Regions from separate parts of the Vreelandella sp. 2A-K22 genome, predicted to be linked through region 1. Evidence: predicted binding sites of a transcription regulator. Region 1 holds the regulator's gene; each other region holds the start of a gene.
The links. The regulator sigma-54, encoded in region 1, starts transcription at its own class of promoters, with help from an activator protein. The targets are predictions, from matches to a motif close to TGGCACNNNNNTTGCTNT.
Positions count from the first base shown of each region.

Region 2: a site for sigma-54 is predicted at 2,740-2,757, ahead of amt (ammonium transporter). Genes of this name have one in related genera too.
Region 3: a site for sigma-54 is predicted at 1,935-1,952, ahead of ACW17M_RS22030 (sugar phosphorylase). Genes of this name have one in related genera too.
Region 4: a site for sigma-54 is predicted at 2,556-2,573, ahead of ACW17M_RS01740 (P-II family nitrogen regulator). Genes of this name have one in related genera too.

Region 1 covers NZ_JBSUGC010000002.1:224,399-229,001, reverse strand. Annotated here, with positions in the region: gene lptC (LPS export ABC transporter periplasmic protein LptC) at 1-105, shown strand, start outside; gene lptA (lipopolysaccharide transport periplasmic protein LptA) at 117-632, shown strand; gene lptB (LPS export ABC transporter ATP-binding protein) at 644-1,393, shown strand; gene ACW17M_RS03325 (RNA polymerase factor sigma-54) at 1,523-2,938, shown strand; gene hpf (ribosome hibernation-promoting factor, HPF/YfiA family) at 3,036-3,344, shown strand; gene ACW17M_RS03315 (PTS sugar transporter subunit IIA) at 3,349-3,819, shown strand; gene rapZ (RNase adapter RapZ) at 3,907-4,603, shown strand, end outside.
Region 2 covers NZ_JBSUGC010000003.1:332,795-337,397, forward strand. Annotated here, with positions in the region: gene amt (ammonium transporter) at 1-2,612, opposite strand, end outside; gene ACW17M_RS05955 (NAD(P)/FAD-dependent oxidoreductase) at 2,926-4,167, shown strand; gene ACW17M_RS05960 (putative motility protein) at 4,308-4,517, shown strand.
Region 3 covers NZ_JBSUGC010000020.1:20,177-24,779, reverse strand. Annotated here, with positions in the region: gene ribBA (bifunctional 3,4-dihydroxy-2-butanone-4-phosphate synthase/GTP cyclohydrolase II) at 1-22, opposite strand, end outside; gene ribD (bifunctional diaminohydroxyphosphoribosylaminopyrimidine deaminase/5-amino-6-(5-phosphoribosylamino)uracil reductase RibD) at 110-1,285, opposite strand; gene nrdR (transcriptional regulator NrdR) at 1,282-1,773, opposite strand; gene ACW17M_RS22030 (sugar phosphorylase) at 1,985-3,751, shown strand; gene dsbG (thiol:disulfide interchange protein DsbG) at 3,971-4,603, shown strand, end outside.
Region 4 covers NZ_JBSUGC010000001.1:369,130-373,732, reverse strand. Annotated here, with positions in the region: gene ACW17M_RS01755 (ferredoxin--NADP reductase) at 1-169, shown strand, start outside; gene glnK (P-II family nitrogen regulator) at 320-658, opposite strand; gene ACW17M_RS01745 (ammonium transporter) at 849-2,096, opposite strand; gene ACW17M_RS01740 (P-II family nitrogen regulator) at 2,142-2,480, opposite strand; gene ACW17M_RS01735 (accessory factor UbiK family protein) at 2,825-3,172, shown strand; gene ACW17M_RS01730 (TonB-dependent receptor) at 3,316-4,603, shown strand, end outside.

The sequences.
Region 1 (4,603 bases):
CCGCAGCAAATGAGCGCTTCACGTATGGACGTTTGGCTTAACACCAGCCAGGTTCGCTTAACGGATAATGTGCGCGGCACGCACCCCCCGGCCACACAACGCTAATAGGAACCGCCATGAAAGCCATGATTTCCCCAGCCCTGCTCTACACTGCACTGTTCGGTTTAGCGATACCTTTATCAGTGTTAGCCCAAACCAACTCATCTTCCCAGGCCCCAGTGGAAGTGGAAGCCGACCGTTTAGATCTTGATCAGCGGGCAGGCACAGCTGTTTATACTGGGGATGTGGACATTCGCCAAGGCGAAATGCAACTGCGCGGCGAGCGGGTAGAGATCGAACGCAACGACGCGGGCGAACTCTCGACAGCCACCGCTACCGGTGAGCGCGCCTACTTGCGCCATCAAGGCGAAGGGCAAGAAGGCCCCACGGAAGGCTGGGCGCGGCGGATTATTTATCACGTCGCCGAGCGTCGCGTAGAGCTGATCGACCAAGCCGAACTGACCCAGCAAGAGGACACCTTTAGTGGCGGTCGCCTTGAGTATTTTATTGACCGAGAAGTGATTCAAGCGCGCTCTGACGTTGATGGCAGCGAGCCCCAGCGCATACGCATGACCCTTCAGCCTGAACAATAGGGAGCCTAGCTGTGGCCACTGCTGACACTGCGCCGATCAAAACCCTTTATGCCCACCACCTGGCTAAAAGCTACAAACGCCGCCGAGTGGTCAAAGACATCAATCTGGAGATATCCCAAGGCAGTGTCGTTGGCCTTTTGGGCCCCAACGGCGCGGGCAAAACCACCTCATTTTATATGATTGTTGGGCTGGTCAAATCCGACGCTGGCAAGGTGGGTATCGACGATGTGGATTTAACGCGCGCCCCCATGCACGAGCGCGCAGCCGCGGGGATTGGCTATCTACCTCAAGAGGCGTCTATTTTCCGCAAACTCTCGGTTGCCGAGAATATTATGGCGATACTCGAGACCCGCAAAGAGCTTAACCGCAGCGACCGCGAACAGCGCCTGGAAGCGCTACTCGAAGACTTCCATATCACCCATATTCGCGACAACCTGGGCATGAGCCTTTCGGGCGGCGAGCGCAGGCGTGTAGAAATAGCCCGCTCGCTAGCCACAGAGCCCGCTTTTATTCTGCTCGATGAGCCTTTTGCGGGCGTTGACCCCATCTCGGTAGGTGAGATTAAAACCATCATTCGTGCACTGAAACAGCGCCATATCGGCGTGCTGATCACCGATCACAACGTGCGTGAAACACTAGACATTTGCGATATCGCCTATATCGTCGGCGATGGGCAAATCATCGCCAGTGGCTCGCCCGCCTCGATTCTCACCAACCAAAAAGTAAGGGATGTGTATTTGGGCGCCGATTTTCGCCTGTAATGTTTTTGCCTTAATTGCCCCTAAATAGCGCTTTAAAACAACTTTACGACCAATGGCATGCTTATTGCACTTGCGCCAAGCACTCACTCGCACTAGGGTGGAGCATTCTGATTAACGAGTGGTTCTCAGATGGTCATGAAAGCTTCTCTCCAACTGCGTATCGGCACACAGCTGACCATGACGCCCCAGTTGCAGCAGGCCATTGCGCTGCTGCAACTCTCTACGCTGGATCTTCGTCAAGAAATTCAGCAGGCCCTCGATGCCAATCCCATGCTGGAGCAGGAAGATGAATTTAGTGAACAGGCTGTCAGCGAGCCTAAGGAAGAAGAGTGGTCAGAGAGCATCCCTACTGAGCTCTCGGTAGATAGCGACTGGTCAGATACCTATCAAGATATGGGAAGCCAGGGGGGCAGCAGCAGCGAAGGCCCCGACTTTGAGCGCCAGGCAGCCGGGCAGAGCCTTCATGGCCACCTGCTGTGGCAACTCGCCATGACCGATTTTAGCGCTCGCGAGCAGCTTGTCGCGGAAAGTTTAATCGACGCGCTAGACGCCAACGGCTACCTGACCCAGCCGCTCAACGACATCCGTGAAGGGCTTCGTGCCCAGGGCATTGACGGGCTAAGCCAGCGCGAAGTGGAAACCATTCTACTCAAGCTCCAGCAGTTTGAGCCGACCGGCATATTTGCCCGTGACTTGCGTGAATGCTTGATGCTGCAGCTCGCCGCTCTCCCCGATGATACGCCACTGCTGGTTCCCGCCCGCCGCTTGGTGCGGCAGTTTCTCGAAGCGCTTGGCAAAGACGATATGCGTCTGCTGAAACGCCGTCTAGGGCTCGACGACGAACAGCTGGCCGATGTCATCCTGCTTATTCGCAGCCTAGACCCACGCCCAGGCAGCGCCTACGGCGACACCGATGACAGCTATGTCACCCCCGATCTAGTCGTCCGCCACGATAATGAAGGCTGGCATTTAGAGCTCAACCCCGAGGCCCTGCCACGGCTGCGCATTCAGCCCGACTACGCCAGCTTGATTAAGCGTGCGGATAAAAGCGATGACAACCAGTTTCTCAAAGAGCACTTGCAGGAAGCGCGCTGGTTGATCAAGAGCCTCTCTAGCCGAAACGATACGCTGCTGCGTGTTGGTCGCGAGATCATTACCCGCCAGATTGGCTTTTTAGAGCACGGCGAAGAAGCCATGAAACCACTGATACTGGCCGACATTGCCGAAGCCGTGGAGATGCACGAGTCGACTATTTCACGGGTAACGACGCAAAAATATATCCATACACCCCGTGGTGTGTTTGAACTCAAATACTTTTTCTCAAGCCAGGTGAGCGGTCAAGATGGCGACAGCCACTCCAGCACCGCCATCCGTGCACGACTCAAGAAACTGATTCAAGAGGAGCCGCCCGGCAAGCCGCTTTCAGACAGCCGCTTAGTGACGCTATTAGGCGAAGGAGGGATTCAAGTGGCGCGTCGTACGGTGGCGAAATACCGTGAAGCCATGGGCATTCCCTCTTCCAGTGAACGGCGTCGTTTGCGCTAACTTCGTTAACGTTTCAGGGAAACTCTCGACAAGGGCTTTGCAACGCGGCAAAAAGGGTTACAATCGAAGTACAGTCCGATGGATAAGGAGCACGTCAATGCAAGTAAATATCACTGGTCATCACGTAGAACTGACTGACGCCTTGCGTGACTATGTCAACGAGAAGCTTGAGCGTGTAGAGCGCCATTACGACAATATAACTACGGTGCAAGTCACCTTATCAGTGGAGAAAGAGCGCCAGCAGGCCGCCTGTACGCTGCACGCCGCAGGTGCTGACTTACATGCGGAAGCCCTAGACAGTGATATGTACGCCGCTATCGACGCACTAGCGGACAAAATCGACCGTCAACTCGTTAAACACAAGGAAAAAGCACAAGCTCGCGCCCAAGGCGCCGGTGTGCGTTAATTCAATGACGTTGGAAACCATACTCCCCCCGGAACGCGTTCTGTTCGACGTCCCCGGGGGCAGCAAAAAAAGGGTGCTGGAGTTTTACAGCACCTTTATCGCCCAAAATATCCCCAGCCTGGACAGCCAAGAAGTGTTTAGCCGTTTAATCGGTCGCGAGCGCTTAGGTAGTACGGGTATTGGTAACGGCGTGGCTATTCCTCATGCGCGTAGCCCCCACTGCAACGCCCCTATCGCTGGATTTTTGAAACTGGCTGAAGCGATCGATTTTGACGCTATCGACGGCGACCCGGTAGATCTGGTGTTTGTCCTGTTGGTACCCGAAGAGGCAGATGACACGCATCTCTCACTACTGGGTCAGGTAGCGACCATCATGAATGATGCGGACACGCGCCAGCAACTGCGTAAAGCAGCCAGCCAGCGCGAACTGCTTGAGCTGATTACCGCCAAAATTCGCGAGCAATCAGCGGCCTAAGGGTCTGAAACCCTGTTCAGGGCAGATCACAGCAGGTTATCCGCTCACCACCCTCAACGCAGCTTGATCAAAGCAAAGAGAGACTCTATGCAACTGGTGATCATTAGCGGCCGCTCCGGGTCAGGTAAATCTATCGCCTTGCAAGCGCTGGAAGATCTTGGCTACTACGCGATTGATAACCTCCCAGCTATGTTGCTGGGGTCGTTGGTGGATGAACTGCGTGACCAGGGCGACCGAGCACATTTAGCGGTGAGTATTGATGCCCGCAATTTGCCGGGAGCTCTGGAGCGCCTGCCCTCTTTATTAGACGAGTTGCGCCAGCGTAAAATCGACTTTCAAGTTATTTACCTGACCACCGATGCGCGCATACTGCTTGAGCGTTACTCAGCAACGCGTCGCCGTCATCCGCTGACCCGCGATAGCGAAATGACGCTGGAAGAGGCGATCAATAAAGAAGAGACGACGCTAGAGGATATTCGCGATCTGGCCGATCTATTGATCGATACATCACGATTATCGGTGCACGATTTACGCCGTCGCATTACCGACCAAGTAGCCCATCAGCGGCGCGACAAGCTGACGCTAACGCTGGAATCGTTTGGGTATAAACGCGGCGTACCGTTAGACGCCGACCTGGTCTTCGATGTGCGCTGCCTGCCAAATCCGTACTGGGATCCAACGCTGCGCCAGTTCACTGGCCGCGACGCGGAAATCGTGGCTTTTTTGAACAGCTATCCGATTGTTGATGCCATGAGCGACGACATCTTGGCCTGGCTAGAGCGTT
Region 2 (4,603 bases), on a different contig from region 1:
TGCAGTTCGCCGTGTTTCTCCAGTAATGCATGATCGTCAGGCTGATAGCAGTGGATGCGATTGCGGCCTGCCTCTTTCGCGGCGTAGCACGCAGCGTCAGAGGCGTGGAGAGCCTGGCTCAACTGCATGGGCTGAGCGGCGTTGAGTTCAACCAAACCAATGCTTACGCCGATACCAAAGGTATGGCCCTGCCAAGAAAAACGATACTGCTCAATATCGCAGCGTAACGCTTCCGCAATCGTCAATGCTCGCTCTATACCGCAATCGGGTAGCAACAAAGCGAATTCATCGCCACCCAGGCGGGCGGCGATATCGCTGCTGCGCACATGGTCTTTAAATTTTAACGCCAATTGGCGCAGCAGCTCATCTCCAGCGAGATGGCCGCAGGTGTCATTGACGATTTTGAACTGATCGAGATCCAGGTAACACAGCACATGGTGGCCATCGTCGCGATTAAGTAGCGCAGTCAGTGCTGATTCGAAGGCGCGGCGGTTGAGCAGGTCGGTCAGGTTGTCATGGCTGACCTGATAGCTCAGCTGTTCGGTCAACTGGCGAGTGAGGCTAACATCCTGAAAAACGACCACTGCACCTAAGGTAATGCCGCTGCGCGAACGTATTGGTGAAGCGCTGTGTTGGATGGGGGTATGCGAGTGATCACGACTGACCAGTAGGCAGTGCTCGGTGGAGTGCACCGGAGTTAGTTGAGTGAGCACTTGCCGGGCCGGGTTGTTTAGCGGTTGGCCACTGGCTTCATCGAGTAGTTGATACACCACGTAAATGGGTTTATCCATGGCCTCTTCGAGTGTCCATCCGGTCAAGCGCTTAGCTTCCGCATTGATAAACGTTACGTTGCCACTAGCGTCGCAGGTAATAACGCCATCACCGATCGATGCCAGGGTAGTACGGGCAAGGTCGCGTTCGCGGTTTAACTGCTCCTGCAGCTGTTTGCGCTCGGTAATATCGCGCACCATCCCTGAGCGCTCTGACGCGGAACCGCTGGCTCCTTCGCTGACTTGTATTTCCAGGTGGCGCACCTGCATATCTGCGCAGCGGCGTTTAATTTCATGGCGTGCTCCGGGGCTGAGGGAGCGGGTTGGCAATAGCTGCGAGACAGGTTGGCCAATAATCTGTTTGGCGTCGACCTCGAAGAGTTGCTCCGCTCCAGGGTTAAGGCTGGTCAGGGTGCCGTCTGCCTGCCAGGTAATCACGCCATCGCGGAGATTGCGAAGCATCACGCGGGTATGTCCAACGGCGCTTTCAAGGGCAGCGGTTACGCGATTATAGCTCGCCGCTATTTCGCCCACTTCGGTAAACGGGTTGGCGTCAATTCGCTGGCGCATATCACCCTGCTGTTCATGCTGGCGCATATGCTCAAGCAGTTGGTTCAACTCATTTTTGGCGCCATGCTCGGCGAGATTGAGGCCCATCTTTTCTGCTTCAGGTGAGACGCGTATGGGCAGGAAGCGCCGGGTAATGCGGAACAGTAGCCAGGCGCTGCCAAAGCTCCAAACGCCGCACACCACAACACCGATCAACTGAACGCCAAACTGAGCGGATCGCGACAAGCCACTATCCATCAGTGTTAAGTCAGCGACCCAAGGCAGTGCTAGCGTACCCCATACGCCCGCGACGAGGTGCGAGGGTATGGCGCTGACTGCATCATCAATATGTTTGCTTATCAGCCATTCGCTGGTCAGTACCATCAGTACGCCACTAACCGCACCCAGCCCAAATGCCGCCGATAAGGAGATCACATGAGCGCTGGCGGTGACGGCGACCAAGCCCGCAATGGCGCCATTAATCGCATACATAACGTCGGCGTAGCGCCGAGTGCGTAGCCCCATCAGCATGCCCGAAAGGATGCCGCCGACGGCGCCCAAAACAGTATTGGCTATTATGCTGGGTATTTGCTCGGTAACGGCCAGGGTGCTACCGCCGTTAAAGCCAAACCAGCCTAAGATCATAAACAGTGCGCCTAACATGGCGAGGGGTAAGTTGCCTGAAGGGAAGGCAGTAGGTGGTTTACCGTGGCTGAAGCGTCCGCTGCGTGGCCCAATACACAGTACCGCTGCCAGGGCGACCCAACCGCCTACGCTATGTACGACCGTGGAGCCCGCAAAGTCGACAAACCCTAGCGCCCCTAACCAGCCTTCCGCGCCATCCAAAAGCCCGCTCCATGCCCAATGCCCAAAAACCGGATAGATAACCAAGGCTATCCAGAGGGCCGTCCAGGTATAGGCTAAAAAGGGCATACGTTCTGCCACTGCGCCCGACACAATGGTAGCGGCGGTGGCGCAGAACATTGCTTGGAAAATAAAAACGGTAATCACCCAGTGGCTGGAGGCTTCTAATTGCCAACCAAACAGCGTTGTGCCGATTAAGCCGTGGTGAGAGTCGCCAAACATGAGACCAAAACCGACTAACCAAAAAATACTGACGGCAATGGCAAAGTCCGCTACGTTTTTCATAGCGACGTTGATAGCATTCTTGGTGCGCGTAGTGCCCGCTTCCAGGCAGAGAAAGCCAGCTTGCATCACAAATACCAGAGCAGCGGCCCAGAGCACCCAGAGCATATCGAGCAACGAGCTGTCCAAATTTAGCGTGGCAGGCATGGTGTTTTCCTTAGTATCTTTTGGTGCAAGTGCGCTTCTTTTTGGTGCTTTGTTTGTTTTAAGCGGAAGGAGGGGGAACCGTTGCACCGGTGCTAACTGACTGCTATTCAGGTTTCCTAATAGAAACTAAGCAATTGTTATGCCGCTAATAGTGAAGTCATCCTTTTTAACGCTAATGGCAGCATTAATTACTGATTTTTAGAAATAAAATAGCGTTTTCTACTGTGTTAATGCGCATTGATTGGTGATATTTTTCAATTAGTTATAGGTCTTCAATTGTGGTTCATAAACGCTGAAAAGGGAGTGCACCAAGATGGCGCGTCAAACGGTAGTTTTGGGAGCAGGCATGGTCGGTGTCAGCATTGCCTGGCATCTGCGCCAGCGTGGGCATGAGGTGACCCTAGTAGATCGCCTTCAGCCTGGCCGCGAAACCTCGTTTGGCAATGCGGGTATCATTCAGCGGGAAGCGGTAAGGCCTTACCCTTTTCCCCGCGACGTTAAAACGCTCCTCAGCGTTTTACCTAACCGTCGGGTAGATATTCGTTACCGCCCCGCGGGTATGGTCAACGCCGCCTCCCCGCTATTGCGCTACTGGATGAACTCAGCGCCGAAGACTTACCAGAAAATCGTGCCGGAATACGCCTCACTGATTCAGCTTTCGCTAAAAACCCACGGCCCGATGATTGAAGCCGCAGGCGCTGAGCACTTGGTGCGCAGGCAGGGATGGCTTGAGCTATATCGCACGCCTGAAAAACTTGCTGCGCGGATAACCGAGGCCGAAGAAGCACGGCGCCTTTATGGCGTGCAGTTTGAGCAACTGGATAAGGCGGCTCTTGCGCAGAAAGAGCCCTCTTTGAGTGACACCATTATCGGCGCAATTCACTGGCTTGATCCCTGGACGGTTGCTGATCCAGGTGGGTTGGTCGCGGCTTACGCCCAAGCGTTTAGTAATGATGGCGGGCGTATTTTGCAGTCGGATATCAAGTCGGTTCAGCAAATGGGTGATCGCTGGCAGGTCAATACCGCTGCTGAAGCGTTAGAAGTAGATGACGTCGTCGTGGCGCTAGGGCCCTGGGCGGGAAGCTGGCTAAAAGAATTGGGCTACCACTTTCCTACCTTTGTAAAACGTGGCTACCACATGCACTACGCGCCTCAAGCGCCAGCCAAGCTAAATTTCTGGGTTATGGATGCCGAGGTGGGCTACCTGCTGGCGCCGATGAACGCAGGGGTTCGCTTGACTACCGGCGCTGAGCTGGATCGCTTGGATGCGCCTGCTGATGTCAATCAACTGGGCGCCGCCGAGAAAGTGGCACGCAGCGTGTTCCCCTTGGGCGAGCGACGCGATGACGCCCCTTGGAAAGGCGCGCGCCCCTGTTTGCCCGATATGAAGCCAGTGATTGGGCCTGCGCCAAGGCATCCAGGGTTGTGGCTTGCCTTTGGCCATGGCCATCAGGGGTTCACTCTGGGGCCCGCCACCGGTCATCTAATGGCGGATATGATGGAGGGGCAGCCCACGGCCATCGATATGGCACCATTTCGTGCTGATAGGTTCTAACTAGCGCTTTATTTATTAATGATCAGGCGAGTTAGGCCGATAGTAATAGACGCTAGCACCAGTAATAGAGACGGTATCTTTGCGCGTGATCTAATGCTTTGCTAGTTTATAAGTACATTTGCACACCATGAGGTGGATATATGGATGTAGGCATCAGCAGTTCAGTCAGTGCATCGCTGTATATGAATCAGGCGCAAACCGCCGAACAGGCTCAAATGCAGGTTTTCAAAGAAGCTTTGGATACGCAAGCTGATCAAGTAACTGAAATAATGGCCTCTGCCGATACTGGCGCGCAGCCAGATCTAGCTAAAGAGGGCACCCTAGGTACGCAGGTAAATACCTTCGCCTAGCCCCCGGCTTTGGTGGTGGTTAACATCGGCCTTGTGCCACTTTGTAAGATTAAAACGCTGACTTGTTCAGCGTTTTTTTTGGCCTT
Region 3 (4,603 bases), on a different contig from region 1:
CTCTAGAGGAGGGGTGCGCCATGGAATCTCCAATAAGTGTTGTCACGATAGCTTGTCAGGATAGGTTATCGAGAAAGAGTGTCGCGAGAGTGAGTCACGATTTTGCGCGTCAGGGTACCTTGCTCTCGCAAAATTCGCCAGATGCGCTAGTCGCTAGAGGGGATGCAATAATGCGCCAATCGCGCCCTACTGCTCGCATATCGTGAATGGTTAACCGCCGCTGATCGGCCATACGTGAGAGCCCTGGCAACGCAAAAAGGGGCCGCGCTTCGCCGCCTAACAGTGTGGGGGCAACAAACAGCTGTAGCTCATCGACCAACGCCGCATCGAGCATAGCGCCCGCCAATGTCGCTCCGGTTTCCACTAGCAGTTCATTAACCTGTTCATTTTCGGCTAACCACTGTAGCATTGCCACTAAATCGATACGGCCATCGCTACCGGCGGGCAACACCTGTACTTCAGCGCCCGCCTGAGTTAACCGTTCCCGCTTCTCTTCCAAGTGGTCTGATGTGGTGATCACTAGCGTACGCCCAGGCTCGCTTAAACAGGCTGCCGCCAGAGGTAGGCGCAAGTGGGTATCTAAAATCACCCGCAGGGGCTGGCGGCGAACCACTTCGTCTGCGTTGTTAAGCTGTAACTGCTCTGCTCGTAACGTCAGCCGAGAGTCGTCCATAATAAGCGACTCAACGCCGCTTAATATCGCGCTGGAGCGTGCCCGTAGCCGCTGCACCTGGGTGCGTGCTTCAGGCCCGGTGATCCACTGAGACTCCCCCGACCCCATGGCGGTACGACCATCTAGACTCATCGCCATTTTCAGGCGCACAAAGGGACGCTGCTGGGTCATGCGAGCAATAAAGCCGGGATTCAGAGCGCGCGCGTCACTCTCTAATAACCCCACCGCCACCTCAACACCCGCCTCTTCAAGCAGACGAATACCGCGGCCACTCACCTGCGGGTTCGGATCCACCATGGCAACCACTACCCGCGACACCTTCGCTTCCTGGAGCGCCACCGCGCAGGGGCCAGTGCGGCCGGTGTGGGAACAAGGCTCCAGGGTGACGTACGCGGTCGCGCCCAGGGCTTGCTCACCAGCATCATTCAACGCGTGAATTTCGGCGTGGGGTTCACCGGCACACAGGTGAAAGCCTTCACCGACAATCTGCTCGTCACGCACAATCACACAGCCGACCCGCGGGTTGGGATCCGTGGTGTATAAGCCTTTTTGCGCCAGTTGCAGCGCCCGCGCCATATAGCGGTGGTCGGCTTGGCTAAAGACAGCACTCATTTTGACGACTCGCTGCCATGGCCCAGTCGGGAAGAGGGCTCTTGGGACAGCCGGTCAATCTCAGCGCGAAATTCATCCAGATCCTGGAACTTGCGATATACCGAAGCAAAGCGGATATAGGCTACGTGATCGAGGGTTTTAAGCGCTTGCATGACCGACTCGCCAATATCACGGGCGTTGATTTCGCGATCGCCCCGGGCACGTAAGGTTTGGCGGATGCGCTCTACCGCCGCTTCAATGGCTTCTGCACTGACCGGACGCTTTTCCAGCGCACGCAACATACCTGCCCGCAGTTTGGCTTCATTAAAGCTCTCGCGGGAGCCGTCGGACTTCACCACCCGCGGCATTACCAATTCTGCGGTTTCGTAGGTGGTAAAGCGCTCTTGGCAGCTCGCACACTGGCGTCGACGGCGTACCTGATCACCATCCGCTACCAGGCGCGAATCAGTCACTCGAGTATCGTTTGCACCACAAAAAGGGCAATGCATGGCGGTCAACCTGTTGTCAGCTCGTGTCGGCGTACCGCACGAGTTAGCGTGTTATAACCTGTCAATGTGTGTGCTATTAATAGCGTTTTAGCAGTAGTAACTGCCACAAGCTAATGTATCTTAGCGTTTAAACGCGGTATCAACCTCGTATTGTAACGATTTGGCACACAAGCTGCAGCGTTTGTGGCAGATTGTTTATCAGGAGCTACCCATGCCCCCCTTTGAGCAGACCGTTAACGACTACCTCAGCCACCTTTATGGCCCCAGGGCGGGGGAAGTGCAGCGCCGTTTAAACCAGCGTCTAGCGCATTTTCAGTCGCTTGCCCCATTTTCATCCAGCTCCGGTAGAACCAGCACTAAAAATGCACCCTCTTGGAGCGAAAAAGATCAGTGGGTGATCAGCTACGGTGACTCGATTATTGAAGATGGTGTGCCGCCGTTGGCAGTGCTTAGCGATTTTCTTCAAGCGCGGTTGGGCGATCGCATCAGCGGTGTACATGTACTGCCCTTCTTTCCCTGGAGCAGCGACGACGGCTTTTCGGTGATCCACTACCGGGAAGTGAACCCCGATCTTGGTGATTGGTCGCACATCCGCGAACTCGCCAGCCATTACGACTTAATGGCCGACCTGGTGCTCAATCACGTCTCACGGGAGTCTCTCTGGTTTGTGGATTACCTGAGCGGCAGCCTGCCCGGCCGCGACTACTTTATCGAAGTCGATCCAGAGACCGATGTCTCCCAGGTGGTGCGCCCACGCAGCAGCCCGCTGCTGGTGCCCATTTCCACCCGGCGCGGCACCCGCTACCTGTGGGCGACGTTCTCCGAAGACCAGCTTGACCTGAACTTTGAAAATCCGGATGTGCTGCTGGAGTTCGTGGGTATTTTGCTGTTCTACCTGGAGCAAGGAACGCGGATTGTACGTTTGGATGCGGTGGCCTTTCTGTGGAAGCGGCTGGGTACTGCCTGCATTCACCTGCCGGAAACCCACACTGTGGTGCGGCTGCTACGAGCGATTGTGGATCACGTGGCCCCAGGTACCCTGTTAATCACCGAAACCAATGTGCCCCACCAGGAAAATATCAGTTATTTTGGCTTGGATCGGTTGCCAGCGGGGGGCCCCGACGAAGCCCATATGGTGTATCAGTTTGCCCTCCCCCCGCTGCTATTGCACACCCTCACCCGGGGCGAAGCGAGCACCTTACAAACCTGGCTTGCCAGCCTTCCGGTACTGCCCGACCAATGCACCTACCTCAACTTTACGGCCAGCCACGACGGCATTGGCGTGCGACCCTTGGAAGGTTTATTGCCCGATCACGAGCGGGATGCGCTGCTGGAGCTGATGCACCGTTTCGGAGGCTTTGTCAGCATGCGTAGCAACCCCGATGGAAGCGATACGCCCTATGAGATCAATATCACCTGGTTTGAAGCCATGCGCGGCACCCGCCGCGGCCCCGACCCGTGGCAGGTAGCGCGTTTTCTATGCAGCCAAGCAATTATGCTGAGTTTGCAAGGTATCCCCGCGCTGTATATTCACACCCTAACTGGCACACTCAATGACGTGGAAGGCGTTGAGCGCAGTGGGCGGCTACGTTCGATCAACCGCCGGCGCTGGCAGCGTAGCGAGCTAGACCTGCTGTTAGATAGCCCTTCAACGCCCACCCACGATGTTTTTCACGCCTTAAACCGGCTATTAGATCAGCGCCGTCAAGAGCCCTGCTTTCACCCCAATGCCGCCCAGCGAGTGTTAGTCTCGGCACCGGAACTGCTGGCGGTAGAGCGCGGCCCACTGCACGATGGCCGCCGATTACTGGCGCTGTACAACGTCACCGATCTGCCGCTTCCCTTAGAAAACGTGGGCGAGGCAGTTACCCAGGCACTTGAAAAACACGCCTGGCAAGCGCTGGATCCCGCTAACCCCTGGGTCGCAGAAGGAGCGCTGCCGCCCTACGCGGTGCGTTGGCTGGTAGCTGATCGTTAATGCCATTTCGTTAATACCATTGAGAAATCTAAAGTTTCAAAAACCGTAAACTTCAAAAACCGTAAGTTGCGACATATTGCCCCAGTTATAAAGCGCATAATCCCTAAATAATGTTGTGCTGCGATAATCGCAACACGGCATTATTTTAGGGATTGCCAGCACTAAGGCGGCGGTTATTAAATCTCTAGCCTCTCACTCTTATTCAAACAAGGCGCTGCAATGCACTTAAAACGTCACGCTGGCATAAGTGGTTTTCTCCTGCTGGCAGGATTGGTCGGCACCTCTGCGAGCTATGCCGATGAGCTACCCGCCCCTATTCAGGCACTTGCCGACCAAGGCTTGGAAATTCATGGTCAATTCGATGCCCCCGGAGGGTTGCGCGGCTACGGCGCCAGCGTGCAGGGCCAGGACATGGCGATTTACCTGACGCCGGATGGCGAGCACGCCGTGGTGGGTACGCTAATGGATAATGAGGGGAATGACCTTACCGAAGCGCAACTGAATGAGCATGTACGTGCACCGCTAGAGGCACAAACATGGCAGCTATTAAGCGAAAGCCACTGGGTACAGGACGGCAATGTGGATGCCCCCCGGGTGATTTACACCTTCACGGATGCCAACTGCCCCTACTGCCGTCAAATGTGGCAAGACGTTCGCCCCTGGGTGGAAGCAGGTGAGGTGCAGCTACGCCATATCATGGTAGGTATCTTAGCACCCGACAGCCCTGGAAAAGCAGCCGCTATTCTCGGCGCCGACGATCCAGCGGCGACACTGCATGCCCATGAAAGCGGCCAGCAGGAAATCGAAGCTAGTGCCCAACCGAGAGAAATTGAAGAGCAGGTGTACGCCAAT
Region 4 (4,603 bases), on a different contig from region 1:
CACCGGCCTGCCGCCCATTGATCCGCGCCAGGATCGCGCGATGATCTGCGGCAGCCCCGCCATGCTGGACGATACCAGCGCGCTACTTGACGAGCTGGGTCTGAATATCTCGCCGCGCATGGGCGAGCCGGGCGACTACGTCATCGAGCGTGCGTTTGTCGAGAAGTGAGACGTAAATAGTGAATCGTAATGAGTGAGTGGTGAAAAGAAAAAAGTTTAGCCGCAAGAATGATCGCATCACTCATACAAAGCCCCTGCTGGAGATGCTCCACAGGGGCTTTGTGCTACTTACTACTTACCACTTACAACTCACCAGCGTTTAAACCGCGTCTTTGCCCGTTTCGCCAGTACGGATACGAATCACCTGCTCCAGCGGCATCACAAAGATTTTGCCGTCGCCGATTTTACCTGTGTTCGCCACCTGGGTGATGGCATCAATCACCTGCTCGACCATGTCGTCGTCCACGGCGACTTCCAGCTTCACCTTGGGCAGGAAGTCCACCACATACTCAGCACCACGATACAGCTCGGTATGCCCTTTCTGGCGCCCAAAGCCCTTCACTTCCGTCACCGTAATACCCTGAACGCCGATATCGGAGAGCGACTCGCGTACATCGTCGAGCTTAAACGGCTTGATAATCGCTGTGATCAATTTCATTACCATATCCTCTAACTGGGTGGCCATGATGGGGTCGGGTTGAACGGCTGCTAATGTTGCAGCCGTTAACCGCTAACTACCAGCATACACCGCTATCGGCAGAGAATAAAAAAGCCTCCCACTAAGGGGAGGCCAGAAGGAGCACGCCTGCTCACTAGGTCAGCATTAAATTATTTCTTAATGCCGCTGTTTATTTCTTAATGCCAAATTCGGGATAGGCTTCGAGACCGCACTCAGCGATATCAACGCCTTCATACTCTTCTTCTTCGCTAACCCGGATGCCCATGATGGCTTTCAGGATGAGCCATACCACCAGGCTGGCCAGGAATACCCAAGCGAAGATACCTACGATACCGATGATCTGGGCACCGAATGATGCGCCGTCATTGTTCAGCGGCACTGCCAGCACGCCCCAGATACCGACAACACCGTGAACCGAGATCGCGCCGACCGGATCATCCAGCTTCACTTTATCGAGGGTGACGATGGCTGCGACCACGATGATGCCGCCAATCGCGCCGATAATGGTAGCGCTCAGTGCGGTCGGAGAGAGCGGATCGGCGGTGATGGCCACCAGGCCAGCCAGGGCACCGTTCAATGCCATGGTCAGGTCAGCTTTGCGGAACCACAGTTTGGCCAGGATCAGTGCCGCAATCACACCACCTGCCGCTGCTGCATTCGTGTTTACAAACACCTGTGCCACGTTGTTAGCAGAATCGACAGCCGCAAGTTTAAGCTCGGAACCGCCATTGAAACCGAACCAGCCCATCCACAGAATGAAGGTACCCAGCGTTGCCAGCGGCATGTTGGCACCTGGAATAGCGTGGATAGAACCGTCTTTACCGTATTTACCTTTACGTGGGCCTAGCACGATCACACCCGCTAACGCAGCCGCCGCACCGGCAAGGTGCACAATGCCGGAACCCGCATAGTCAGAGTAGCCCACTTCAGACAACCAGCCGCCACCCCAAGTCCAGTAGCCAGACACCGGATAGATAAACGCGGTCATTACCACAGCAAAGGCCAGGAATGCCCACAGTTTCATACGCTCAGCGACGGCACCCGACACAATTGACATGGCGGTTGCCACGAACACGACTTGGAAGAAGAAGTCAGAACGCATGGAGTAGTAGGGCGCGTCATCGCCGCCTGCGGTAACCGCATCCACACTGTTTTCAGCGCCAATCAAGAAGCCCAGATTGGGCAGGAAGCCGCCAGCGCTGCTGGAGTACATGATGTAGTAGCCCACCAGCAGATACATGGTGCAGGCAATGGCAAACAGCGCGATATTCTTGGTCAGGATCTCAGCGGTGTTTTTGGAGCGTACTAAGCCCGCCTCTAACATGGAGAAGCCTGCCGCCATCCACATGACGAGCACACCGCAAATTAGAAAGTAGAACGTATCGAGCGCGTAGCTCAGATCAGTCAACTCATTCATTGTAAGTTCCCCGTTGAACTATAGAAATGATCCGAAAAAGCAGCGTTAAACGGCGTCTGCACCGCGCTCGCCTGTCCGAATCCGAATAACGTCTTCAAGCGGTGTCACAAACACCTTGCCGTCACCGATCTTGCCGCTGTTAGCCGCACTACAGATTGCATCCAATACGCTCTCCAAACGGGCGTCGTCTACGGCCACTTCCACTTTTACCTTGGGTAGAAAGTCGACGACGTACTCCGCGCCACGATACAACTCGGTATGCCCTTTCTGACGGCCAAAACCTTTAACTTCAGTGACCGTAATGCCCTGAACGCCGTTGTCGGCCAATGCCTCACGAACGTCGTCGAGCTTAAATGGCTTGATGATAGCGGTGATGAGTTTCATCCCGGATCTCCCCTGCTGGATAAGTCCTGCTAGATTGGTAGCGGCACAGCCGCCAGAATAAGCACCTGAACCGATAATGCGCATACTGTGCCAGCTGACTTTTTTTGCTTATAAGTCAGCCAATTAGCCGTCATCAAAAGTGCAGCTCAGCGCTAAATCTGAGCAAATCCATTCTCACACCACCGCTATTGCACCAAAAAAGAGCGTAAGCAAAAGTAGCCTGCTCTATTTCGATGCACACCCTGGGTTAAGCAGTAAAAGCACGCGATACATGCGAATTCGCCAACTGTTGCGTATCCTTACCGGTAAGCAATATTTAAAGCAGGTTTATCTAGGAGAGAACGATGGCGCCTCAAGACCGTATTAGCCGCTTGGCCCAGCAGATTGGTGACCGTTTACAAAACGCCTCCCAGGCGCCAGAAGATATTCAAAAGGGCGTGCAGCAAGTCGTGCGTGGCGCCTTCGACCGCCTGGAGCTTGTCTCACGGGAAGATTTCGACATTTTAATGGATGTACTGCAGCGCACCCGTTCGCGGGTAGAGGCGTTAGAGCGCCAAGTCGCTAACCTTGAAGCAGCCGTTGATGCCTCCGCGCCAACGACGTCCACGCCGCTCGAAGCTGAAGCCCCACCAGTTCCAGAGCAGCATGCGCCGGAATCAGATGCAGAAGACGAGAAGAATAAACCCGCTTAACGTTCAAGCTTCATTAGCAGCAATAGGGAAATGGCCTATTGCTGCGCGCACCGCAAAATAAATACGAATCACTATCGTTGACTTTGTTTTTCGTGGTGATACTCTCCGCATTTGATTTTCTTACCGTCTGCGGATTGTTCACTATGCACGCCCTGTCACTATCAAACCTATCTGTTGCAAAGCTGCCTTTTGCAAAGCCTTTCTTTTCGCCGTCGTCTGTTTCAATATCTGGGCTTGTTGGCACCGGCCTGTTACTGAGCTTCTCCAATGGCGTTTTCGCCCAAAATACTGCGTCTAGCGCCGACGAGACCATGGTGGTTGTTGGATCGCGCACTCCTAGTCAGATCAGTCAAATTCCCGGTGCTGTATGGGTAATTGACAAAGAGATGCTGCAACAGCAGACCCGCAATGGTGCAGACCTAAAGACAGCATTGGGGCATCTGGTACCGGGGTTGGATCTGGCGCCTCAAGGGCGCACCAATTATGGGCAAAACATGCGAGGCCGGGGCGTGCAGGTGCTCATCGACGGCGTATCGCTGAACAGTTCCCGTGGGCTTTCCCGACAGTTCGATGCCATCGATCCCTTCAATATTGAGCGCGTGGAAGTGCTTTCCGGCGCCAGCAGCCTGTATGGCGGCGGTGCTACGGGGGGCTTGATCAATATCATTACCCGCAAAGGTGAAGAAGGCCTGAACTGGCGTACTGAAGCAGGCATCACCACCGGCTTCAACAACAGCGATGACATAGATCGACGCCTCGCACAATCCATCAGCGGTGGTAACGAGCGGGTTCAAGGCTATCTGGGTACCGCCATTGGCGACAACGGCCGCCACTATGACGGCAGCGGCCAGGAAATCTTTCCCGATATCGCCCAGACCGACCTACAGGATAATCGCAGCATTGATGTATTGGGCAACCTCTCTTTCCGCTTGACCGATGAACAGAGTCTGGAACTGGGTGCCCAGCTGTACCGTTCAGGTTATGAAGGTGACCGGGGTGTTTACTTTCCCAACCTCGACGCTGCCACGCCCAACTTGAACGATGCCGAAATTCGCGATGGCTACCGTTCACAGCGCGATCCGGAAACCGACCGTAAGCTCGTCAACGTCAACTATCACCACGCCAACCTGTGGGGGCAAAACTTCTACCTGCAGGCGTTCCACCGGGAGGAGGAGTCCAGCTTCCAGGCATTTCCCTACCCAATTTCCGACGGCCTGCAATTTCGCGCCTCGCAACAAAACACCGATTTAAGCGGCATCAAAGCGCTGTTTGAATCGCGCCTGGGTGATGACGTTTCGCTAACCTACGGCCTCGATCTGGATCGTGAAACTTTCGATGCCAGCCAGATGCTGTTCGATACCAACATCTCGGACGCCTCCGGCGGCCTGGTGCAACAGGCATCAGGGGTTGAACCCCGCTACCCCGGTTATC